DNA from 3 places in the Pseudomonas sp. Pme6b genome. Region 2 is predicted to be linked to each of the others. Evidence: predicted binding sites of a transcription regulator. Region 2 holds the regulator's gene; each other region holds the start of a gene.

Region 1 (8,050 bases), 1.8 Mb from region 2:
GTCTGACCGGTCAGTGCGGTGAGCATCGCTTCGCGCTTGGTGAAAGGATGAGCCTGTTCCACTGCCTGACGCAGCGAACTCAGTGCCTCAGCCGACTCGGTGAACAGCTCGCTGATGAATTGCCCATGGCTGCGCTGCCCGCTGATGGCGAGCAGCATTTCCGCTGCCGGGTTCATGTACTCAAGTCGCAGGTCGGCGTTGAGCAGAATGGTGGCAGTGGTCAGGTTATCCAGTAACAGTCTGTGCAGCGCGTCGCTGATAGTCATGAATCGTGTTGACCTCTTTTGGCACATTGCAGTTGCGCAATGCTGGTGCTGGTTGGTCTGCGCCAGCAGGAGCAAGGCCACCAATACGGTGCTGTCTCAGTGAAGTTGCAAAAACCAAACCAAGGCTCCGAAAAGAAGCGCTTTATCTGCAAAGTCGAGCCGTTTTTCGAGCGAGTGCCCGCATACGGCGCTACTTTCAGTGCGTTCCTGAACCAAATTGGACTGTATTGTTGCGCAGGTGTGCAGGTGGCGCACCAAAAAGGTGCTTCTGCGTTGTCGAGGATCAGAAGAAAGGCAGGATGCTGCTTTTAGGCTCGGGCTTGTCCTTGAGCGGACATTCCGGGCGCACTCCGTAGTCACCCTCCTTGCAGGGATGAGTCGCGCGCTTTTGCGCGAGTGAAATGCGCTGCACGTGAAACGGCTGGTTCGGCGTTTTTTCCAGGACACGGCCAAGTTCGTCGAAAATCTCTACCGATAATTGATGCGTGCCCCGATCCACATTGCTCAGCGGGAAGACAGGGCTGCGTCCGGCCTCGCCGACGGCAACGCCATCCAGCAATAGCCGGTAGCTGTGACCCGGCTGTAAAACCGGTTCGCTGGTGACGGTAACGATCAGATCGCCACTGGGATTGACCAGCGTGGCGTCCGGCTCGGGCACCAGAATTCTCAGCAGTTGATAATGAAACATCGGCTGCACTGCGGGTTTGGCGGGGTGCGCTTTCAGGGTTCGGGTCGGCGGGGTGCCGGTCATGTTGTTGCTGGGTGGAATATCAACGCGTGTGGCGTTCTTGCGCGGCTGGTCGGTAAACACCCGATTGCCTTGCGCGTCGATGTAGGTATAGACGTCGGCAGCGGCTGGCAGCGCTATCAGCAGCAGCAAGCAGATCAGCGCGCTGTGCATTCTGTGTCTGTTCATGGTTTGCCGAGGTGCACGCGTTGAATGGTCAGCGTAATGGTCTCGCTCTGCTGAATGATCCGCTCGCCGTCTTTCACCACTACCGCGAAGCTGTGCTCGCCACGATCGATGTTGACCACCTGAAAGCGCGGCAGGTTGGAGGGCTGCCCATACAGATTGCCGTCCAGCAGCAATTGCAGGCGATGGTTCTGTTGCAGGCGTGGCTGAATCTTCACGCCTATGATGAACGTGCCGTTGTTGGCACGTAATGCTTCATCGGCTGGCAGGTCTGTCAGTTCCAGCACGTCATAGGCCGTCTGTGGCTGTGATTGTGGCTGAGGTTGTGCCGGGGCCGGTTGCGGCGCACTGTTGACGACCGGTCTGGAAGGCGTCTGCGTTTCTATGCTGTTGAGTGGCGGCAACTCGACCACTTCGGTCTTGGCCCCGTTGGGCGGCTGGTTGCTGAACGCGGTGTTACCGTTCGCATCGGTGTACTTATAGATCTGCGCCAGCGCGGGCAGGCTGATCAACAGCAGCAGGCAAATCAGACTTTGACGCATGGGACTCTCGACAGCAATGGCACAATTGGCCGTCAGCATAGAACACATCGCCCTATGCTGCGCTATCCGCCTGATGTGTCAGAGTTTCGCAGGACAAAGGTCGGCAGTGGCCAGTACCAGCGCCTGATCGTGAATCGGGTCGGTCTGATAACGCTTCAGCGCCGCATCCAGTTGCATCTGGCAGGTTTCCGCCTTGCGCAGTGGCTGGAAGTCCGCGTAGGCCTGGAGCAGTTGGGTTTGCAGGCGATCCAGCTTCGGACGGATGTCATCGACCAGGCTGAGTCTGACCGTGTCGGGCGCTTTGCCTGCCGCGTGCCACTGGGCGAGCAGGGCGTTCTGCACCTGTTTATTGGCTTCGATCTGGGCGCGGAACAGACGTTGAACATCATCGGGGTTCAGCTTGAACTCGGCAGCGCGGGCCTGCGCTGCGCTGATGACTTGCAGCTCGCGCGGCGGGTCCTCGACCGCTTTGCCACTGTCCCATTTGCTCAGGGCAACCTGATCCGCAATGGTCAGGCGCTCGCTGATGGCTTGCAACAGCGGCTCGATAGCAGAGGGCTTCTGCTCGGCGGCGAAGGCGAAGCAGGAAGACATGCACGTCAGGGTCAGCAGGGAAGAGGCCAGAAGCAGGCGCATGGCGGTCCATCTCGAGTTGTTGATGAGACGCAGATTTAACGCCAAGTTGCCGGATCAGGGCCAGTCTTGCGGGGTGAATAAAACTTCACGCCACAAAATCCAGGCAAAAAAAAGACCTCCCGAAGGAGGTCTCTTGTTACGCCATCAACGCTGGCGCGTCTGTATCAGCAGCTGTAGTACAGCTCGTATTCCAGTGGGTGTACGAAGGTACGAACGCGGATTTCTTCTTCGCTTTTCAGTGCGATGTAAGCGTCGATGAAGTCGTCGCTGAATACGCCGCCTTTGGTCAGGAACGCACGGCCCTTGTCCAGTTCTTCCAGCGCCTCTTTCAAGCTGCCGCAAACTTGTGGGATCTCTTTGGCCTCTTCAGGCGGCAGGTCATACAGGTTCTTGTCAGCTGCGTCGCCAGGGTGGATCTTGTTCTGGATGCCGTCCAGGCCAGCCATCAACAGAGCCGCGAAGGCCAGGTACGGGTTGGCCGAAGGATCCGGGAAGCGTGCTTCGATACGGCGGCCGCGTGGGCTGTTGACGTAAGGAATACGGATCGAAGCGGAACGGTTACGCGCCGAGTAGGCCAGCATGACCGGTGCTTCGAAGCCTGGAACCAGACGCTTGTACGAGTTGGTGGACGGGTTGGTGAAGCCGTTCAGCGCCTTGCCGTGCTTGATGATGCCGCCGATGAAGTACAGAGCAAGGTCGGACAGACCGGCATAGCCTTCACCTGCGAAGGTGTTCTTGCCATCTTTGGCGATGGACATGTGCACGTGCATGCCTGAACCGTTATCACCGTACAGAGGCTTTGGCATGAAGGTCGCGGTGCGGCCGTAAGCGTCAGCAACGTTGTGAACAACGTATTTCAGGGTCTGAACTTCGTCAGCCTTTTTAACCAGCGTGTTGAATTTCACGCCGATTTCGTTCTGGCCAGCGGTCGCCACTTCGTGGTGGTGAACTTCAACGGTCTGGCCCATTTCTTCCAGAGCGTTGCACATGGCGGTACGGATTTCGTGGTCATGGTCAAACGGCGGAACCGGGAAGTAACCGCCTTTGACGCCTGGGCGGTGGCCTTTGTTGCCGCCTTCCACGTCCTGATCGGACATCCACGAACCTTGTTCAGAGAAGATCTTGAACATGGAACCCGAGATGTCGGACTTGAATTTCACCTCGTCGAAGATGAAGAATTCTGGCTCAGGGCCTGCGAATACGGTGTCACCGATACCAGTGGACTTCAGGTATTCCTCGGCGCGACGAGCGATGGCGCGTGGGTCACGATCGTAACCTTGCATGGTCGACGGTTCGATGATGTCGCACACCAGGATCAGGGTCGGTTCTTCGGTGAACGGGTCCAGAACAGCGGTTTCGTCGTCCGGCAGCAAAATCATGTCGGAAGCTTCGATGCCTTTCCAGCCAGAGATGGAGGAGCCGTCGAACATCTTGCCGACTTCGAAGAAGTCATCTTCCAGCGCATCGCGAGCTGGCATGGTCACGTGGTGCTGCGTACCTTTAGTGTCCGTGAAGCGCAGATCAATCCACTTAACGTCATGATCTTTGATGAGTTGAACCGACTTCGACATGGTGTCCTCCGGGTGGCTAAGAACCGCCTTCTATAGGCTGGGTCCCTTGAATTTGGGTGATGCCGGCGCGAATATTCTGCCAAGGCAACCTGCCTCACAAGGGAGCAATTTGCATGCCAGTGCCCCGTGTTGGGTTTTTTGCTTCAAAAGCAGGCTTTCAGGGGATTTAAACGCGTCTGCCGAGAAAAGTACGCACCGTTATGGCGCTGCAGTTTGGTGCGTCGACTCTTTTTGGTGCGCTGATGATCGGGTATACGATAACTGGTTAAACGTTGAGCAATTTCCGCTATAATCCGCGCCCCCCTTTTTCAGTCGGCACCTCACGCGCTGTTTCCATGAAACTAATCGTTAAAGTTTTTCCAGAAATCACCATTAAAAGCCCGCCGGTGCGCAAGAAATTCATCCGGCAACTGGGCAAGAACATTCGTACCGTGCTCCGTGAAATGGACGCGGACATTGTCGTGGGTGGCGTATGGGACAACCTTGAGGTGGAGACCCGCCAGACCGACCCCAAAGTGCTTCAGGGCATCAGGGACCGGCTAAGTTGCATGCCCGGCATTGCCAACTTTCTGCAGGTGGCCGAGTACCCGTTGGGCGACATGGATGACATCGTTGCCAAGTGCAAACTGCACTACGCCGACCTGCTGCCCGGCAAGATGTTTTCAGTGCGTTGCAAGCGCGCCGGTCGCCACGATTTCAGCTCGATGGATGTCGAGAAATACGTCGGTAGCAAGTTGCGCATGCAATGCGGTGCTGCCGGAATCGAGCTGAAAAAGCCCGATCTTGTCGTACGGATGGAAATTCGCGACCAACGGTTGTTTGTCGTTCATGACCAGCACCAGGGCATGGGCGGCTACCCGCTGGGTGCGCTGGAGCAGACCCTGGTATTGATGTCCGGCGGTTTCGATTCGACCGTTGCGGCCTACCAGATCATGCGCCGCGGCCTTATGGCGCACTTCTGCTTCTTCAATCTGGGCGGAAGAGCCCATGAACTGGGCGTGATGGAAGTCGCTCACTTTATCTGGAAGAAGTACGGCAGTTCGCAGCGGGTGCTGTTTGTCAGCGTGCCATTCGAGGAAGTTCTCGGAGAAATTCTGCAGAAAGTCGATAACAGTCATATGGGTGTAGTTTTGAAGCGTATGATGTTACGCGCTGCATCCGCCGTGGCTGATCGTCTCGAAATCGACGTGCTGGTAACTGGCGAAGCGATTTCACAGGTTGCCAGCCAGACGCTGCCAAACCTGTCGCTGATCGACGCGGCTACAGACAAGCTGGTCCTGCGACCGCTGGTCGCGAGCCACAAGCAAGACATCGTGGACCTGGCGACTGAAATAGGCACTGCCGACTTTGCCCGCCACATGCCTGAGTATTGCGGGGTGATTTCGGTCAACCCGAAGACCAACGCCAAGCGAAATCGCGTTGAGTACGAAGAAAAACAGTTCGACATGGCGATTCTCGAGCAAGCGCTTGAACGCGCGAAGCTGATTTCGATCGATCGGGTGATCGACGATCTGAGCCGCAATGTCGACATAGAAGAAGTCAGCCAGGCGCTGGCCGGTCAGGTCATCATCGACATCCGTCACCCGGATGCCCAGGAGGACCAGCCGCTGCAAGTGCCTGGCGTGGAGATACAGACGTTGCCGTTCTACGCATTGAACAGCCGTTTCAAGGCACTGGATGACACGCGCCAGTACCTTTTGTATTGCGACAAAGGCGTCATGAGTCGCCTGCATGCTCACCATTTGCTCAGTGAGGGGCATGCCAATGTGCGCGTTTATCGACCGAGCTAAGTGCCCGGGGCTGTTTGCCTGTGGCTTGCGTCACCGGCCCCCCGACACCAGTCGTCATGCCGTAACGGCTTTTGCCGACTCGAAATAGTTAATCGCTGCCTTATAAAATAGTTAATCGCTGCCTTATAAACAGTCAGCAGACCGAATCCTCTGATCGAGATACACAAGTGATCGAAAATCTACGCAACATCGCCATCATTGCTCACGTTGACCATGGTAAGACCACCCTGGTAGACAAACTCCTGCGCCAGTCCGGCACCCTTGAGCGCAACGAGCTCAACGACGAGCGCGTGATGGACTCCAACGACCAGGAAAAAGAGCGCGGTATTACCATTCTCGCGAAGAACACCGCGATCAACTGGAATGGCTACCACATCAACATCGTGGACACCCCGGGCCACGCCGACTTCGGTGGTGAAGTAGAGCGCGTGATGTCGATGGTCGACTCCGTACTGCTGCTGGTTGATGCCCAGGACGGCCCTATGCCGCAAACCCGTTTTGTGACCAAGAAGGCTTTCGAAGCCGGCCTGCGTCCAATCGTGGTCATCAACAAGGTTGACCGTCCAGGCGCGCGTCCGGACTGGGTTCTGGACCAGATCTTCGACCTGTTCGACAACCTGGGTGCCACCGAAGAACAGCTGGACTTCAAAGTCGTCTACGCCTCGGCCCTGAACGGCATTGCCGGTCTGGAACACACCGACATGGCTGAAGACATGACTCCGCTGTACCAGTCGATCGTCGATCACGTTCCTGCGCCAAAAGTTGACCGTGACGGTCCTTTCCAGATGCAGATCTCGGCTCTGGACTACAACAGCTTCCTGGGCGTCATCGGTGTTGGCCGTATCGCTCGCGGTCGCGTCAAGCCAAACACTCCGGTTGTTGCCATCGATGCCGAAGGCAAGAAGCGTAACGGTCGTATCCTGAAGCTGATGGGTCACCACGGTCTGCACCGTGTGGACGTTGAAGAAGCAGCTGCCGGCGACATCGTCTGCATCAGCGGCTTCGACCAGCTGTTCATCTCCGACACCCTGTGCGACCCACTGAATGTCGAAGCGATGAAGCCGCTGACCGTTGACGAACCTACCGTTTCGATGACCTTCCAGGTTAACGATTCGCCGTTCTGCGGCAAGGAAGGCAAGTTCGTCACCAGCCGTAACATCAAGGAACGTCTGGACAAGGAACTGCTGTACAACGTTGCCCTGCGCGTTGAAGAAGGCGACACCGCCGACAAGTTCAAAGTCTCCGGCCGTGGTGAGCTGCACCTCTCGGTACTGATCGAAACCATGCGTCGCGAAGGCTTCGAAATGGGTGTTGGTCGTCCGGAAGTGATCATCCGTCGCGTAGGCGACGTGAAGCACGAACCGTACGAAAACGTGACCATCGACCTGCCGGAAGAATCCCAGGGCGCGATCATGGAGCAAATGGGTCTGCGTAAAGGCGACCTGACCAACATGGTTCCGGATGGCAAGGGCCGTGTTCGCCTCGAGTACAACATCCCGGCCCGCGGCCTGATCGGTTTCCGTAACGAGTTCCTGACCCTCACCTCCGGTGCTGGCATCCTGACCTCGATCTTCGACCGTTACGACGTGATGAAGTCCGGCGACATGTCCGGCCGTCAGAACGGCGTTCTGGTTTCGGTTGAAACCGGCAAGGCGCTGACCTACTCCCTGGAAACCCTGCAAGCGCGCGGCAAGCTGTTCGTCGAGCACGGTCAGGAAATCTACGGTGGTCAGATCGTTGGTCTGAACAGCCGCGACAACGACCTGGGTGTGAACCCTACCAAAGGCAAGAAGCTCGACAACATGCGTGCTTCGGGCAAAGACGAAACCATCGCCCTGGTTCCACCTGTCAAGTTCACCCTTGAACAGGCTCTGGAATTCATCCAGGACGACGAGCTGTGCGAAGTAACGCCGAAGTCCATCCGTCTTCGCAAGAAGATCCTGGACGAAAGCGAGCGTACCCGCGCTGCCAAGAAAGCCAAGGCTTGATACTTAGCCCGCGCTGAATAAAAAACCCCGGTCGAGAGACCGGGGTTTTTTATGCCTGATGGATTATCGGGACACGCAACCGGCTGAAGCTCAGGGCGGGTATCAAGTGTCTAGCGCTTGCCACCCACCGGGGCCAGCAACAATTCGATACGTTGCTTACGGATACCATCCGCTGCGGCTTCAGCAAGCGCGGCATCGGTGATGATGGTGTCGAACTGCTCGAGCCCGGCCACCTTGTACATGCCGAAGGTGCCGTATTTCGAGCTGGTCGCGACCAATACGGTTTGCGAGGCTGACTGCATGGCGGCCTGTTTGACCTCGACTTTCAGCGCCGACGGTGTAGT
Region 2 (8,050 bases):
TGGAAAACTTTCCGATCAGCCATCAACGCATGCCCCGCCAATTCATTCGTGCCCTGTTGCTGGCCAAGGCGGCTGCAGCGCAGGCGAACCTGGAGCTGGAGCAGATCAGCGAGGGGCAGAGCAGGGCGATTGTCAGTGCCGTGAAAGACCTGCTGGCCAGTGACTACATGGCGCATTTTCCGGTGGATATCTTTCAGACCGGTTCCGGCACCAGTACCAACATGAACGCCAACGAGGTGATCGCCACGCTGGCCACGCGTGTGCTGGGCGAAGAGGTCAACCCCAATGACCACGTCAACTGCGGGCAGAGCAGCAACGACATTATCCCGACCACGATTCATGTGAGCGCTGCACTGGCTCTGCACGAACAACTGCTGCCTGCGCTGGCCCATCTGGTGCAAGTGACCGAACACAAAGCCGAGCAGGTCCATGCCTTCGTCAAGACTGGTCGTACGCATCTGATGGACGCCATGCCCGTGCGCATGAGCCAGGTGCTCAACGGTTGGTCACAGCAGATTCGCGCCAACGTCGAGCATCTGCAAGGTCTCCAGCCGAGCCTTCAGTCACTAGCACAGGGCGGCACCGCAGTCGGTACCGGGATCAACGCGCATCCTGAGTTTTCGGCTCGTTTCAGTCGTCAGTTGAGCACGTTGACCGGTGTGCAATTCGCACCTGGCAAGAACCTGTTCGCGTTGATCGGTTCGCAGGACACCGCGGTCGCGGTATCCGGCCAGCTCAAGGCCACGGCGGTATCGCTGATGAAAATTGCCAACGACCTGCGCTGGATGAATTCGGGGCCACTGGCAGGGCTGGGTGAGATCGAGCTGGAGGCATTGCAGCCGGGCTCATCGATCATGCCGGGTAAGGTCAACCCGGTCATTCCGGAAGCCACCGCCATGGTTGCCGCGCAAGTGATCGGCAACGACGCGACGATTACCGTGGCGGGGCAGTCCGGCAACTTCGAACTTAACGTGATGCTACCGATCATCGCCCAGAACCTGCTCAGCAGCATCGAGCTGCTGGCCAATTCCAGTCGGCTGCTGGCTGACAAAGCGATTGCGAGCTTCAAGGTCAATGAATCCAAGCTCAAGGAAGCGCTGTCGCGTAATCCGATTCTGGTGACGGCCCTCAACCCGATCATTGGCTATCAGAAAGCCGCCGAAATCGCCAAGACCGCTTACAAGCAGGGCCGTCCGGTCATTGACGTCGCCCTTGAGCACACTGATTTGCAACGTAGCGAACTGGAAGTGTTGCTCAACCCTGAAAAACTCACCGCTGGCGGTATTTGATTCCAGCCAGCCAACGTCCCCTGGAGGTATGACCATGCAGCATTGGAAACGCACTATCGAGCAGGCCAATCGCTGTTTCAATCTGGGCGAGTGGGTCGAAGCCCGCGAGCTTTACCTTCAGGCGCTGGCGTTGGCGCAAGTGTTGTTCGAGCGTTGGGCGGATGTCGACGAGGCCGTCGCGGCCTGTGTGATTTCTCACCACAACCTGGCGGACCTGCACCTGAGCCTCGATCAGCCTGAGGAAAGCGCTGAATACCTGTGTGCCATTCATCAACATCTGTTGCGGACCATGCAGGATCAGCGTCTTCCTCCGGCGCTCCGTGAGGCAGCCTTGCGCCACAGCAGCAAAACCTACGCCGAGTTGCTGAGCTTTATCAGTGAACACGGCGAATACCCGCGCACTCATCGGTTGTTGAACAGCAGCAGCGAGCACACGCGCTCATCGTTGCAGCGCCACTCGGCAGCCACTTCCGGACTTTTCTACGGAGCACATTGAAATGCCTTATACCTTGCCTGCACTGCCTTACGCATACGATGCCCTGGAGCCGCACATCGATGCGCAAACCATGGAGATCCATTACACCAAGCATCACCAGACCTACATCAACAACCTTAATGCTGCGATCGAAGGCACCGAGTTTGCTGACTGGTCCATCGAGAAGCTGGTGGCCAGCATCAAGCAGTTGCCTGAAAACCTGCGTCCGGCGGTCATCAACCAGGGTGGCGGTCACGCGAATCATTCGTTGTTCTGGGAGGTGATGGTGCCAGGCGGAGGCGGTTTGCCCAAAGGCCCTGTCGCTTTGGCCATCGACGAGCAGCTGGGTGGCTACGACAGATTCAAGGAAGCGTTTACCAAAGCCGCATTGACCCGTTTCGGCAGCGGCTGGGCATGGCTGAGCGTCACCCCCGACAAAAAGCTGGTGGTTGAAAGCAGCGGTAATCAGGACAGCCCGTTGATGAATGGCAATACGCCGATTCTGGGTCTGGATGTATGGGAGCACGCTTACTACCTGCGCTATCAGAACCGTCGCCCCGAATACATCAACGCGTTCTACAACGTGATCAATTGGGATGAAGTGTCTCGACGTTATCAGGCCGCTCTGGCCTGACTCCCGTAACCGGGCTCAAGGCAGCTTATGCGCTCAGGAATATTCGCTCTCAGCGGTGTGCGGTTGTTGCGGCTCGTCGTAGGCACCGGGCTGCTGTTGGCAGGTATGTCGTTACTGATTGCTCACGGTTTGAGCTGGTTGCGGATGCACTGCTGGTGACCTTGGAAGGGGCGTATTTGAGGGCTTACTCGCCCTCATCAAACTTGTTGTTGATCAGTTCAACCAGGCCATCGAGCGCTTCCTGCTCGAATTCGCCTTCGGTTTTCAGATGGATTTCGGTGCCTTTGCCTGCCGCCAGCATCATCACGGCCATGATGCTTTTACCATCGACCATGGTCTGCTCAGAGCGGCCAACCCTGATCGTGCAAGGGAACTTGCCTGCGACGCCGACGAATTTGGCGGCAGCGCGGGCATGCAGGCCCAATTTGTTGATGATGGTGATTTGACGAGCGGGCATCGCAGTGAAAATCCTTTCAGCTAAGGTCGCGGTGGCGAACCTGAACGTTCTTGAGTGATTGTTGCAAGACCTGGCCGAGCCGTTCGGTCAGGTAGACGGAGCGGTGATGTCCGCCGGTGCAGCCAATGGCAATGGTAACGTAAGAACGGTTGCTGGCTGCAAACCGGGGCAACCATTTGTTCAGATAAGCGAAGATGTCCTGAAACATCTCTTCAACATCGGGTTGCACCGACAGGTAGTCGATAACCGGTTGTTCAAGCCCGGAATGGTCGCGCAGTTCAGGCTTCCAGTACGGGTTGGGCAGGCAGCGCACATCGAATACCAGATCTGCGTCGACGGGCATGCCACGCTTGAAACCAAAGGATTCGATCAGAAACGCAGTGCCTGGCTCGGGCTTGTTCAGCAGGCGAAGCTTGAGTGCGTCGCGCAACTGATAGAGGTTCAGGTGGGTGGTGTTGATTTTCAGGTCGGCCAGATCGATGATCGGGCCCAGCAGCGTTGTCTCGTCGCGTATCGCCTCGGCAAGCGAACGATCTGCCGTGCTCAAAGGATGACGACGCCTGGTTTCCGAGAAGCGTTTGAGAAGGGTTGCTTCATCCGCATCAAGGTAAAGCACGTCGCACTGGATGTTGCGTGAGCGGACTTCATCCAGCATTTGCGGAAAGCGGGTCAGGTGACTGGGCAGGTTTCGCGCATCGATGGACACCGCCAGCAAGGGCTCGGCCAGTTCAGTATTGATCAGCGCTCGCTCGGCCAGTTCCGGCAGCAGTCCGGCAGGCAGGTTGTCGACACAGTAAAAACCGTTGTCTTCCAGCACGTCGAGGGCTGTACTTTTACCCGAGCCGGAACGGCCGCTGACGATGATCATGCGCATGTTCAGTTTCCGTTCTGCACGTCCAGCACCACTTGATAAAGCGCTTCGGCACTTTTGGCACTGCGCAGGCGCTTACGCACATCTTTGTCATCAAGCATGCTGGCGATCTGGCGCAATAACTCCAGGTGCTCATCAGTAGCGGCTTGCGGGACCAGCAATACAAACAGCAGGTCAACCGGCGCGCCATCGATGGCGTCGAAATCCACGGGGGTAGCGAGGTGAATGACTGCACTGACAGGCTCGCTGCAGTCAGCAAGGCGGCAATGAGGGATGGCAATACCGTTGCCGAAACCGGTTGAACCCAGTTTTTCGCGGGCAACAAGACTTGCGAATACTGTGTCCGGAACCATGCCCGGTACTTCACGACCGATCAGGTTGGCAATTTCTTCGAGTACACGCTTTTTACTGCCACCCGGCACGTTCACAAGGGAGCGGCCGGGGGTCAGGATATTTTCGATTCGGATCATTTAAATGGGCGTTAGCGAGCGGCCGCACCTTTGAGGATGCTTTGCTGCTTTTCCTTATGCTTGAGCAATTGTCGGTCTAGCTTGTCAGTGAGCAGGTCGATGGCAGCATACATGTCGTCATGTTCAGCATTGGCAACGACCTCTCCACCATGGATGTGCAACGTGGCTTCGATCTTCTGCTTGAGCTTTTCGACCGTCATCGTGACCTGCACGTTGGTAATCTTGTCAAAATGCCCCTCGAGCTTTTTGAGCTTGAGCTCAACGTATTCACGAAGGGGTTTGGTCACTTCCAGTTGGTGTCCACTGATGTTGACTTGCATACAGCTTTCTCCTTTGCCAGTGCATAAAGAGGCAGGCATGGCGCCTGTCTCTGGGACGCTGTGGCTGGGCCTGCATCACATCAGCCGCTTACGCTCACTGGAAGGCGCTATCCCGAGTGACTCGCGGTACTTGGCGACTGTGCGACGGGCTACTTGAATGCCTTGTGCCTCCAGTAAACCAGCGATCTTGCTATCACTCAACGGCTTTTTCTGATTTTCCGCCGCAACCAGTTTTTTGATGATTGCGCGAATTGCCGTGGACGAGCATTCACCGCCCTCGGAAGTGCTCACATGGCTCGAGAAGAAGTATTTCAGCTCGTAAATGCCGCGTGGCGTGTGCATGAACTTCTGGGTGGTCACGCGCGAGATGGTCGATTCATGCATGCCCACTGCCTCGGCAATGTCGTGCAGGACAAGCGGCTTCATCGCCTCGTCGCCGTACTCAAGAAAGCCGCGCTGATGTTCGACGATCTGGGTGGCGACCTTCATCAGTGTCTCGTTGCGGCTTTGCAGGCTCTTGATGAACCAGCGCGCCTCTTGCAACTGATTGCGCATGAAGGTGTTGTCTGCGCTGGTATCGGCCCGGCGTACAAAACCTGCGTATTGCGGATTGACGCGCAGGCGCGGTACGGACTCCTGATTGAGCTCGACCAGCCAGCGCTCGTTGTCCTTGCGCACGATTACATCGGGAATGACGTACTCGGCTTCTGTGGATTCGATTTGTGAGCCAGGGCGCGGGTTGAGGCTCTGGACCAGCTCGATGACCTGGCGCAGCTCGTCTTCCTTGAGCTTCATGCGCCGCATCAACTGGCCGTAATCGCGACTTCCCAGCAGGTCGATGTAGTCGGTGACCAACCGTTGCGCTTCCATCAGCCAAGGTGTTTTGGCTGGCAACTGGCGAAGCTGCAGGAGCAGGCATTCGCTCAGGTTTCGGGCGCCGATGCCTGCCGGCTCAAACTGCTGGATGCGGTGCAGTACGGCTTCGATTTCGTCGAGTTCGATGTCCAGCTCGGGATCGAAAGACTCGAGAATCTCCTCGAGGGTTTCGTCCAGATAGCCCTGGTTGTTGATGCAGTCGATCAGCGTAACCGCCACCAGGCGGTCCTTGTCGGACATCGGGGCGACGTTCAATTGCCACAGCAGGTGGCTTTGCAGGCTTTCGCCTGCAGATGTGCGTGTGGTGAAGTCCCACTCGTCATCATCGTTGCTTGGCAGGCTGCTGGCGCTGGTCTGGTAGATGTCTTCCCATGCGGTATCGACGGGCAGTTCGTTGGGAATGCGCTCGTTCCATTCGCCGTCTTCAAGGTTATCCACGGTAGGCGCGGATTCCTGGTAGGTCGGTTCCTGAACGTCGGGGTTGGGCTTTTGTTCGATGTTGTCGGCAAGCGGGTCGGAGTTGTCGAAGTCGTCGCCTTCTTCCTGCCGTTCCAGCATGGGGTTCGATTCCAGCGCCTCCTGGATCTCCTGCTGGAGGTCCAGTGTGGAAAGCTGGAGTAAGCGGATTGCCTGTTGCAGCTGCGGTGTCATCGTCAGCTGCTGGCCCATTCTCAAGACTAGCGATGGTTTCATGGCAGGGGCTAAACACCTTATTCGCCGGCGCTCATGCGCCATCTACTACAGGCGCCGGAGCGCCAACTTAAGCAAATTATATGCCTGAAACCTGTACCTTTGCCTAGAGTGGTATGACAAATAAAATATTGTCAACACACTGCACTGGCATCAATCGGCCGCTAAGCGCAAAGGGCAGTCGATTAAAGGCGGAATTCGTGGCCGAGGTAGACCTCTTTCACCAGTTGATTCGCCAGAATGGTCTCGGAATCGCCTTCTGCGATCAGCTGTCCATCGTTGACGATGTAGGCAGTTTCGCAGATGTCCAGCGTTTCACGGACGTTGTGGTCGGTGATCAGTACGCCGATACCCTTGGCCTTGAGGTGGTGAATGATCTGCTTGATATCACCTACCGAAATAGGGTCTACGCCTGCGAAAGGTTCATCCAGCAGGATGAATTTCGGCGCAGTGGCCAGGGCGCGGGCAATTTCCACGCGGCGGCGCTCGCCGCCCGACAGGCTCATGCCCAGGTTGTCGCGAATGTGGGTGATGTGAAACTCCTGCAAGAGGCTTTCGAGCTCCTTGCGGCGTGCTCCGGCATCGAGTTCCTTGCGGGTCTCGAGAATCGCCATGATGTTGTCGGACACTGAAAGCTTGCGGAAAATCGAGGCTTCCTGCGGCAGGTAGCCGATGCCGGCTCGGGCGCGACCGTGCATGGGTTGATGGCTGACATCCAGATCGTCAATCAGCACGCGACCCTGATCAGCCTGGACCAGACCTACGATCATGTAGAAGCAGGTGGTCTTGCCGGCACCGTTGGGGCCCAGCAGGCCGACGATCTGGCCGCTGTCGATGGAAATGCTCACATCGCGCACGACCTGCCGGCTTTTGTAGCTTTTAGCCAGATGCTGGGCTTTGAGCGTCGCCATTTACTGGGCCTTCTGAGGTTGGTCGGTTTTCTTTTTCGGCTGGATGACCATGTCGATACGCGGACGTGGTGTGGTCACCTTGGCACCGCCATTGGCCCGACCGGCGCTGACGACCTGTCTGACCGTGTCATAAACGATTTTCTCGCCTTCGGAAGTATTGCCATCATTGATGACCTTGGCCTTGTCGATGAGGACGATACGGTCCTGCCCGGCGTAGTACTGAATAGTGACGGCATAGGCCTGCACAATCGGTTTGTCTACGGCAGGCTTCTGCTCGTAATAGGCCAGATTGCCGACAGAGGTGAACACATCCACTTCGCCCTGGGCATTACGCGTGATCGTCACAGTGTTACCGGTGATCTTCATCGAGCCCTGGGTGATGATGACGTTGCCCTTGTAGGTTGCTACGCCTTTCTTGTCATCGAGCTGAGCATCGTCAGACTGGATGTGGATCGGCTGATCGCGGTCGGTTGGCAGGGACCAGGCGCTCGCGCTTCCCAGTGCTGCGCCCAGGCCGAGCAATAAAGGAAGAGTTTTAACGAGCCTCATACTGTCCTCTTACGTTGGACAGCAGGTCCATCCTGCTGTCTTTCAAATATGCTTTCATTCCCTTGGCCGTAGTCACACCGCCGGCGCCGTCGATTCTAACGTCTTGCTCGGTCTGCGCATATTGCTTCTGAGGGAATACGGTCATTCGACTGGTAGTGATAATAGTCGTACGTTGTTTTTCATCGGTACGCTCGACACGAACGGAATCGATCAGCTCGACCTGGTCGCCGCCGGACGAAACTTCGCCTTTCTTGCTCTGTACGTGCCATGGAAACTCGCCACCGCGGTACATGTGCAGGTCGGGCGTGGTCAACAGGGTCACGTCAGTGGCTTTCACGTGCTCGACCTTGTCGGAGGTCATGTCGTACTGAAGCGTGCCATCGGGCAGGTACTGCACGCTGTGGGCATTGATCGCATAGTAGTCGATGACCGTGTCGTCAACGGTCGACACCGGCTGATCCATAAAACTTTCCGGGCTGATGTTCCAGTAACCGACCGCTGCCAGCAG
Region 3 (8,050 bases), 450 kb from region 2:
GGGATCAGCTCCCAGGTGGATGTGCGATGACACCCTGCATCCAGAAACGTGGAAGGTACCTACCACCGAAATCTTCACCAAATTGCTGTTTACGTGCATCCATGTCCGGAAAATCTCGAACGATGGTATAGAGGATCATGCCCGTGGCAAGCGTCAGACAAACCAGCCATGCACTACTGAACGCAACACTGGCAGGACGAGGGGGCGTTTGCCACTTATGTAACGCCAGCAGCCAGCCCACAATGATCGCCAGCCACAGTTGCGAATAGGGCATCACGATCACGCCGTCGACCATCGACTGGGTCAGGGCACCAACAAGACTGGCGAATAGGCACAAGCGCATCAGGTCAACAGGCTCAAGAGACAGCGCACGCTTGTGCAATAGCACCGCGGTGGTGCTCAGCCCATATAACGCAAGACCCGCCACGCATAACGTCGATGGAACCCCCCACTCGCAGGCCCATTGCAGAATGGCCTGATGTGGGTGCGCCGCCACGGCATTCCATATATCAGCGAAATGCATGGGACCAAATCCAAGGAGCGGGCGCTCTTTGATCATTTCCCATGCTTGCTGCCAGAGGATTTCACGTGCGGACAGTGAGGTCGTCAAGCGGTCGCCTGCGAAATTGCTGACTTCGATACCCAGCAGGCCTGGTAGCACGCTGAATAGCAGGGTAAACAGCAGAAGCCCCGTCGAGGCCGCACCCATCTGCCAACCAGCCCAACGGCGTCCGGCACGTCCGAGGCAGAACACAACTGCAACTGCGGCGGCCATGCCCAGCCATGTACCGCGAGTCCCCCCACTGATCGCGATCATCCACCAGAGGCTGGTCAGGCAGAACAAACCGATCTTGATTGAGCGTCGTGTGGAGGGCAATAGTAGTGGCAGCACCAGTAAGGGCAGAGTGAAGGTCTGGAATTGGCCGTAGAAACGTTTGTTGGAAAAGCCGTCGAGTAGGAGGTCGGTGTCGAGGGTTGGGGCGGAGCTGAGGAATGCTGCTGTGGAGGCGGATAGAAACTGCATTGTTTTAACAGTGCAGATAAGGATGACGAAGCCTATGAAGGCGCGATCCAGTTGGGTACTGAACCGCCCCGGGTTTCTCGGAGACCCTTTTGTTTGAGTCATGCCACCTGGGCAGACTCGGTGAGTTGCTGATAATAGATTGCTTCTGCTTCGACCGGTGGAATATGACCGATTGGCTCCAGCAGGCGGCGGTGATTGAACCAGTCCACCCATTTCAGGGTTTCCAGCTCCACCGCCCCCCGTGTGGGCCAAGAGCGTCGATGAATCACTTCAGCCTTGTAAAGACCATTGATGGTCTCAGCCAAAGCATTGTCGTAAGAGTCACCGACACTCCCGACCGATGGCTCAATACCGGCTTCGACAAGACGCTCGGTATAGCGAATGGACACGTACTGCACGCCACGGTCACTGTGGTGAATGAGTCCACCCTGCTTGACTGGGCGACGGGCGTAAAGGGCTTGCTCCAGTGCATCGAGTACAAAATCGGTACGCGCTGAACTGGACACCTTCCAACCGACGATGAATCGGGCAAAGACATCAATGATGAAGGCCACGTAAACAAAACCCTGCCAGGTACTGACGTAGGTAAAGTCCGATACCCATAGGGCGTTCGGGCACTCAGCCACAAACTGACGGTTGACATGATCCTGCGGGCACGGCCTGGCTTGGTCGCTGACCGTCGTCTTGACGGGCTTGCCGCGTACCACGCCTTGCAGGCCCAGCTCTCCCATCAGACGTTGCACCGTACAGCGGGCGACTTGCAGTCCGTCACGCAGCAATTGTCGCCAGACCTTGCGCACGCCATATACCTGGAAGTGCTCATCCCAGACTCGCTGGATGTGCTCACCCAGTTCCTGGTCACGCTGCGCACGCGCTGACTGCTGGCTGGGGTCAGCCTGCTGAGCAGCGTACCGGTAGTACGTCGACGGGGCGATTGGCAACACCTTGCAAATCGGCTCGACCCCGTAAGACTGGCGGTTTTCATCAATAAACGTCTTCATCGTTTGAATGGGCGGTCGAGCTCCGCCTGGGCAAAATAGGCTGAGGCCTTACGCAAGATCTCGTTAGCTTGACGCAACTGACGGTTCTCACGCTCCAAGAGCTTGACTCGCTCACGTTCGACTGTGCTCAGCCCATCACGCTGGCCGCTGTTGCGCTCAGATTGGCGAACCCACAGCCGTAATGTCTCGGGCGTGCAGCCGATCTTGGGGGCAATGGCACTGATGGTGGCCCACTGCGACTCGTACTCAGGAAGGTGTTCGAAAACCATCCTGATGGCCCGCTCACGGACCTCTGGGGAATACTTCGGTAGTTTTTTCATCGCTCCATCCTCTCAAAGGTTGGAGTCTCCGAGAAACCCGGGGCGGTTCAGTACCGTAAACGTTTCTTTGCAAAGCGAATGCGCAGCCGATACCGCAAGAAAGCAGCAGGACGGACAGTTCAGTTAACGCCCAAAGGGGACGGTGGGACATGAAACTGGAGACGAACCCCATGGGAGTATCAGTTTTTTTGTGTTCGGGCTGGTTAGGGCCTGCCGTCAGGCAGGCCCTTGTTTTACCAGCTCGGTCTGGTAAATCGGTCTCCGTACAGGATCGCAAATTGATTCATTGCCACTTTCCAGTCGTGTGCCGCATGACCCCAGTTGGCGGTGATGTTGCGCAACCCAAGCCATATCAGTTTCGTCGCGGCCTCATCGGTCGGGAAGTGCCCTCGAGTCTTGATGATCTTGCGTAACTGGGCATTGATGCTCTCGATGGCATTGGTCGTGTAAACCACTTTGCGGATGCCCGCCGGGAAAACAAAAAACGGTATAACCCGATCCCAGGCGCGACGCCATGCAGCAACCACAGTCGGATACTGCTTGCCCCAGGGGCCCGCTTCAAAGGCGTTAAGCTCTTGCTCAGCCACATCTGCATTGATCGCCTGGTAGATCGGCTTGAGTGCTTTGGCCAGTGCCCGACGTTTATCCCAAGCGGCATAGTCCAAGCTGTTGCGGATCAGATGCACGATGCAGGTTTGCAGCGTCGTGGCAGGAAAAACCGCCCCCAACGCCTCCGGTATTCCTTTGAGGCCATCCGTGACGGCGATCAGAACATCTTCAACGCCACGAGTCTTGAGGTCGTTGAACACCTTCATCCAAAACTTGGCACCCTCGGTGCTCTCGATCCATATACCCAGAATGTCGCGCGTGCCATCAGGTAATACCCCCAGCGCCAGATAAATAGCCTTGTTGCACACTAACCCCTCGTCCCGGATTTTGACCCGTAACGCATCGAAGAAGATCACCGGATACATCGGTTCCAAGGGTCGTTGCTGCCAAGTGCCCACCTCTTCCATGACCGCATCGGTGACTGAGCTGATGAAGTCATGGGACACGTTAGTTCCATACTGCTCAGATAGAAAAGCGCGGATCTCACGCACCGTCATGCCCCGGGCGTACATGGCAATTATCTTGTCGTCGAAGCCTGTAAAACGTCGTTCGTGCTTGGGAATCAGGATCGGGGCGAAGCTACCATCGCGGTCTCTGGGGATATCCAGGCGAAGCGGCCCGTCGTCGGTCAGAACCGTCTTGCTGCTTTTGCCATTACGCTGATTGGTCGACTCCTCAGGGCGCTCCGCGCCCTGAGGGTAACCAAGGTGGTGACCCAGCTCGGCGCCTAGCGCACGCTCGATCAGAGCCTTCTTGAACGCCATGGACGCGTCTTGAATGGCTTCGGCGCTCATCGGGCCTTTAACAAACTGCTCGATCAGCTCTTGGGGAATCGAGGGCAACTCCCTCGCTGTTGCATTGGCGGACTTCTTTTTGGTCGGCATACATGCACCTCTAGCTACATGTTATGCCCGAACACAAAATTTCTGACAGTCTCAACCCCATCACCACAACACTAAAAAAAAATAATTTTACTTCGGATGATATAGTGCAAAAACTTAACTGTTTAGCCGAATATTTTAACCACAAAACAAGCGATGAAAAACCAATCAAAAATTGTGCAACCCTCTGATAATCATGCCCAGAAAAATCATGAAAACATGAACTAATTATCAAAACAGCACAACAGTAGAGAAAGAAAATCATGAAATTCCACTAAAACGCATTTAAAAAAGGCGCCACAAGCGCCTTTCTCGTTGCAGCATACTGGTTATTAAGAGGCTGCCCCTGTACAGCCACTAGGTGCAGCCGAGACCGGGACTACGACGCATCCCCATGTCACACTACCACCAACGGTTGTTGCAGCAGGAAAGGATGGTGTGAGCCTAACTGTAACAGCCGGACCAGTTCGGCTAACTGAAAGCACACCAGACCCAGTGCAGTTTGCAATAGCACTAGCACCAGTACCGCACACATCTGCTTGAGCCGAGCCGTTGGAGTAGTTCTCTGCTACCGCCAACTTGGCGGAATCCAAGCTAGCGAGCAGAGCAGAGGCCTGCGCGCGCAACGTGTAGTTTTGATAGGAAGGAATGGCCACAGCAGCCAGAATCCCGATGATCGCAACAACGATCATCAGCTCGATCAACGTGAAACCTTTTTGTGTTTGCATGCTTACTTCTCCAGGCGTCAATAAGGTAGTGCCTTGACTCTGGGCAAGCATAGCCCGTGCCAATATTGAGCAAGGCGCTACCCACCACTTCAACTCGGGTCTTTTACGAGCGGGCGCCCTCAGAAATCAGCAGAAACTGACAATTTTTGTCATATCCCTCACTGCCAATTGGCAGCATCGCCCGACTAAGCTATAACCCTCACACTGTCTGTGTCTGGTGGTTATATGTCTGATGCTGTCCTCACCGGTTTGGCCAAACAACTGGTCCTGGCCGAGCTGCTTACCGAAACTGCTGCGCAGCAAGCTTATCAGCAGGCGCGCCGCGACAAGATTTCATTGGTAAGTTATCTGGTCCAGAACAAACTGGTCAAAAGCCTGACGCTGGCAGAAATGGCTTCTGATCAGTTCGGCGTTCCTTTCATGGACCTTGCCAGCCTGGACAAGGAAAGCCAGCCCAAAGGCCTTGTGAGTGAAAAGCTGATTCGTCAGCACCATGCACTGCCGCTGTGGCGTCGTGGTAATAAGCTGTTTATAGGCATCTCAGACCCTACCAACCACCAGGCAGTCACTGACATACAATTCAGTACCGGCCTGAACACTGAAGCGATTCTGGTTGAAGATGACAAGCTGACCATTGCCATAGACCGTTTTTTTGACACTGAAAGCGGCCTTGGCGAGTTGGCAGACATTGATTTGGGCCTGGACATCGAGCCTGCGAGTGACAAGGAAACCTCACTGGCCACTCAGAGTGATGCCGATGATGCCCCGGTCGTGCGCTTCGTTAACAAGATGCTGATGGACGCGATACGGCTCGGCTCGTCCGACCTGCATTTTGAACCTTACGAAAAGATCTTCCGAGTGCGGTTGCGTACCGACGGCATTTTGCATGAGGTGGCCAGACCACCGATCCATCTGGCCAACCGTATTGCTGCGCGCCTGAAGGTCATGGCCAGCCTCGATATCTCTGAGCGGCGTAAACCGCAGGACGGCCGGGTCAAGCTGCGAGTGTCAAAAAACAAAGCTATCGACTTCCGTATGAATACGCTGCCGACACTGTGGGGCGAGAAGATCGTGATGCGGATTCTCGATCCGACCAGCGCACAGATGGGCATTGACGCGCTGGGCTATGAGCCAGACCAAAAAGCTCTGTATATGGAGGCCTTGAAACAACCACAAGGCATGATTCTTGTAACCGGTCCCACTGGCTCGGGTAAAACCGTTTCGCTGTACACTGGCCTGAACATTCTTAATACTGTGGACATCAACATTTCCACAGCTGAAGACCCGGTAGAAATCAACCTGGAAGGCATCAATCAGGTCAACGTCAACCCGCGTCAGGGACTCGACTTTTCTCAGGCATTGCGCGCATTCCTGCGTCAAGATCCCGACGTAATCATGGTCGGCGAGATACGCGACCTGGAAACCGCCGAAATCGCCATTAAAGCATCGCAAACTGGCCACATGGTGTTATCTACTCTGCATACTAACAGTGCCGCAGAAACCCTCACTCGCTTGCATCATATGGGCGTCGCAGCGTTCAACATCGCTACGGCTATTAACCTCATCATTGCCCAGCGGCTGGCGCGCAAGCTATGCAGCCATTGCAAGAAAGAGCTCGATATACCCCGGGAAACGCTCATCCAGGAGGGTTTTCCAGAGGAGAAGATCGGTACGTTTAAAATCTATGGCCCAGTAGGTTGTGAGCATTGCAACGGCGGTTACAGGGGCAGGGTTGGTATTTACGAAGTAGTAAAGAAAACACCAGAACTGGAACGCATCATCATGGAAGAAGGCAATTCGCTGGAGATTTCCAGGCAGATGCGCAAGGACGGCTTCAATGATTTGAGGACCTCCGGGCTGTCGAAGGCCATGCAAGGTATTACCAGCCTTGAAGAAGTCAACCGCGTGACCAAGGATTAAGCATGGCCAGCAAGGCAGTTAAAGTCAGTATTTACACATGGGAAGGTGTGGACAAGAAAGGCGGCAAACTCAGTGGAGAAGTGAGCGGGCACAACCTCGCGCTCGTGAAGGCTCAGTTACGCAAACAAGGAATCAATTTCACCAAAGTACGTAAAAAGCCCGTATCGATTTTTGGCAAAGGTAAGAAGATCAAGCCGCTGGACATCGCGTTCTTTTCCCGGCAGATGGCTACCATGATGAAGGCAGGCGTGCCGCTGCTGCAGTCATTTGACATCATTGCCGAAGGTGCAGAAAACCCGAACATGCGTGCGCTGGTCGGCTCTCTAAAGCAGGAGGTTTCAGCAGGGAACAGCTTTGCGACGGCTCTGCGAAAGAAACCGGAATACTTCGACGACCTGTTCTGCAACCTAGTCGATGCCGGAGAGCAAGCGGGGGCGCTCGAAAGCCTGCTGGACCGCGTGGCGAGCTACAAGGAAAAGACGGAAAGGCTAAAGGCCAAAATCAAGAAGGCGATGACTTATCCTACCGCCGTATTAATTGTCGCCTTTATTGTGTCAGGTATTTTGCTGATTAAAGTTGTGCCGCAGTTCCAGTCTGTTTTCGCAGGCTTTAACGCAGAATTACCAGCGTTCACGCTGATGGTCATCGCCCTTTCAGAAGTCGTTCAACAGTGGTGGCTGGCAATAGTTGCGTTATTTCCTGTCAGTTTTTTCATGTTCAAGCGGGCTTACAAACAGTCTCAAAAGTTTCGTGACAGCCTCGACCGCTTTCTTCTGAAAGTCCCCATTATCGGACCACTGATTTTCAAGTCATCCGTCGCGCGCTATGCGCGGACCCTTGCGACAACCTTTGCCGCAGGTGTCCCGCTGGTGGAGGCACTTGACTCGGTCGCCGGCGCCACCGGTAACGTCGTATTCAGGAACGCAGTCAACCAGGTCAAACAGGATGTCTCCACGGGTATGCAATTGAATTTCTCGATGCGTTCAACGGGTGTATTTCCAAGTCTGGCGATACAAATGACAGCAATCGGCGAAGAGTCCGGTGCGCTTGATGCCATGCTCGATAAAGTCGCGACCTACTATGAAGAAGAAGTCGACAACATGGTCGACAATATGACCAGCCTGATGGAACCGATGATCATGGCGATACTGGGTGTCATCGTCGGCGGCCTGGTTATTGCCATGTACCTCCCCATCTTCAAACTCGGAAGCGTTGTCTGAAATGCCCCTCCTCGACCTCCTGGCCAGCTCTCCCCTGGCCTTCGTCACCACCTGCTGCCTACTCGGCCTCATCGTCGGAAGCTTCCTCAACGTAGTCGTCTACCGCCTCCCCAAAATGATGGAGCGCGACTGGAAAGCCCAATCCCGTGAAATGCTCGGCCTGCCCGCCGAACCTGATCAGCCTGCCTTCAATCTGAACCGCCCCCGCTCCAGTTGCCCGCACTGCGCGCACAAGATCCGCCCGTGGGAGAACCTGCCGGTCATCAGCTATCTGCTGCTGCGCGGTAAATGCTCGCAGTGCAAAGCCCCCATTAGCATGCGCTACCCAATGGTCGAGCTGACCTGCG

The links. Region 2 encodes sigma-54, which starts transcription at its own class of promoters, with help from an activator protein. Its sites were predicted from a motif close to ANTGGCATNNANNTTGCTNT; they were not measured.
Region 1: a site for sigma-54 is predicted at 4,030-4,049, ahead of glnA (glutamate--ammonia ligase). Genes of this name have one in related genera too.
Region 3: a site for sigma-54 is predicted at 4,608-4,627, ahead of AC4ANE_RS04195 (pilin). Genes of this name have one in related genera too.

The regions. Positions count from the first base shown of each region.
Region 1 covers NZ_CM176704.1:5,675,401-5,683,450, reverse strand. The annotation lists gene glnL (nitrogen regulation protein NR(II)) at 1-266, opposite strand, end outside; gene AC4ANE_RS25905 (DUF4124 domain-containing protein) at 550-1,167, opposite strand; gene AC4ANE_RS25900 (DUF4124 domain-containing protein) at 1,179-1,721, opposite strand; gene AC4ANE_RS25895 (chorismate mutase) at 1,800-2,357, opposite strand; gene glnA (glutamate--ammonia ligase) at 2,522-3,928, opposite strand; gene thiI (tRNA uracil 4-sulfurtransferase ThiI) at 4,264-5,718, shown strand; gene typA (translational GTPase TypA) at 5,886-7,706, shown strand; gene AC4ANE_RS25875 (DeoR/GlpR family DNA-binding transcription regulator) at 7,817-8,050, opposite strand, start outside.
Region 2 covers NZ_CM176704.1:1,396,562-1,404,611, forward strand. The annotation lists gene AC4ANE_RS06300 (class II fumarate hydratase) at 1-1,289, shown strand, start outside; gene AC4ANE_RS06305 (DUF2753 family protein) at 1,324-1,785, shown strand; gene AC4ANE_RS06310 (superoxide dismutase) at 1,787-2,398, shown strand; gene AC4ANE_RS06315 (HPr family phosphocarrier protein) at 2,583-2,855, opposite strand; gene rapZ (RNase adapter RapZ) at 2,872-3,729, opposite strand; gene ptsN (PTS IIA-like nitrogen regulatory protein PtsN) at 3,732-4,196, opposite strand; gene hpf (ribosome hibernation-promoting factor, HPF/YfiA family) at 4,208-4,516, opposite strand; gene AC4ANE_RS06335 (RNA polymerase factor sigma-54) at 4,592-6,085, opposite strand; gene lptB (LPS export ABC transporter ATP-binding protein) at 6,268-6,993, opposite strand; gene lptA (lipopolysaccharide transport periplasmic protein LptA) at 6,994-7,542, opposite strand; gene lptC (LPS export ABC transporter periplasmic protein LptC) at 7,529-8,050, opposite strand, start outside.
Region 3 covers NZ_CM176704.1:946,761-954,810, reverse strand. The annotation lists partial or broken gene AC4ANE_RS04215 (O-antigen ligase family protein) at 5-1,078, opposite strand; one part of gene AC4ANE_RS04210 (IS3-like element IS51 family transposase) at 1,123-2,060, opposite strand; AL1L pseudoknot at 1,951-2,067, opposite strand; one part of gene AC4ANE_RS04210 (IS3-like element IS51 family transposase) at 2,060-2,345, opposite strand; partial or broken gene AC4ANE_RS04205 (O-antigen ligase family protein) at 2,383-2,517, opposite strand; gene AC4ANE_RS04200 (IS256-like element ISPsy17 family transposase) at 2,579-3,838, opposite strand; gene AC4ANE_RS04195 (pilin) at 4,168-4,563, opposite strand; gene pilB (type IV-A pilus assembly ATPase PilB) at 4,789-6,483, shown strand; gene AC4ANE_RS04185 (type II secretion system F family protein) at 6,486-7,703, shown strand; gene AC4ANE_RS04180 (prepilin peptidase) at 7,705-8,050, shown strand, end outside.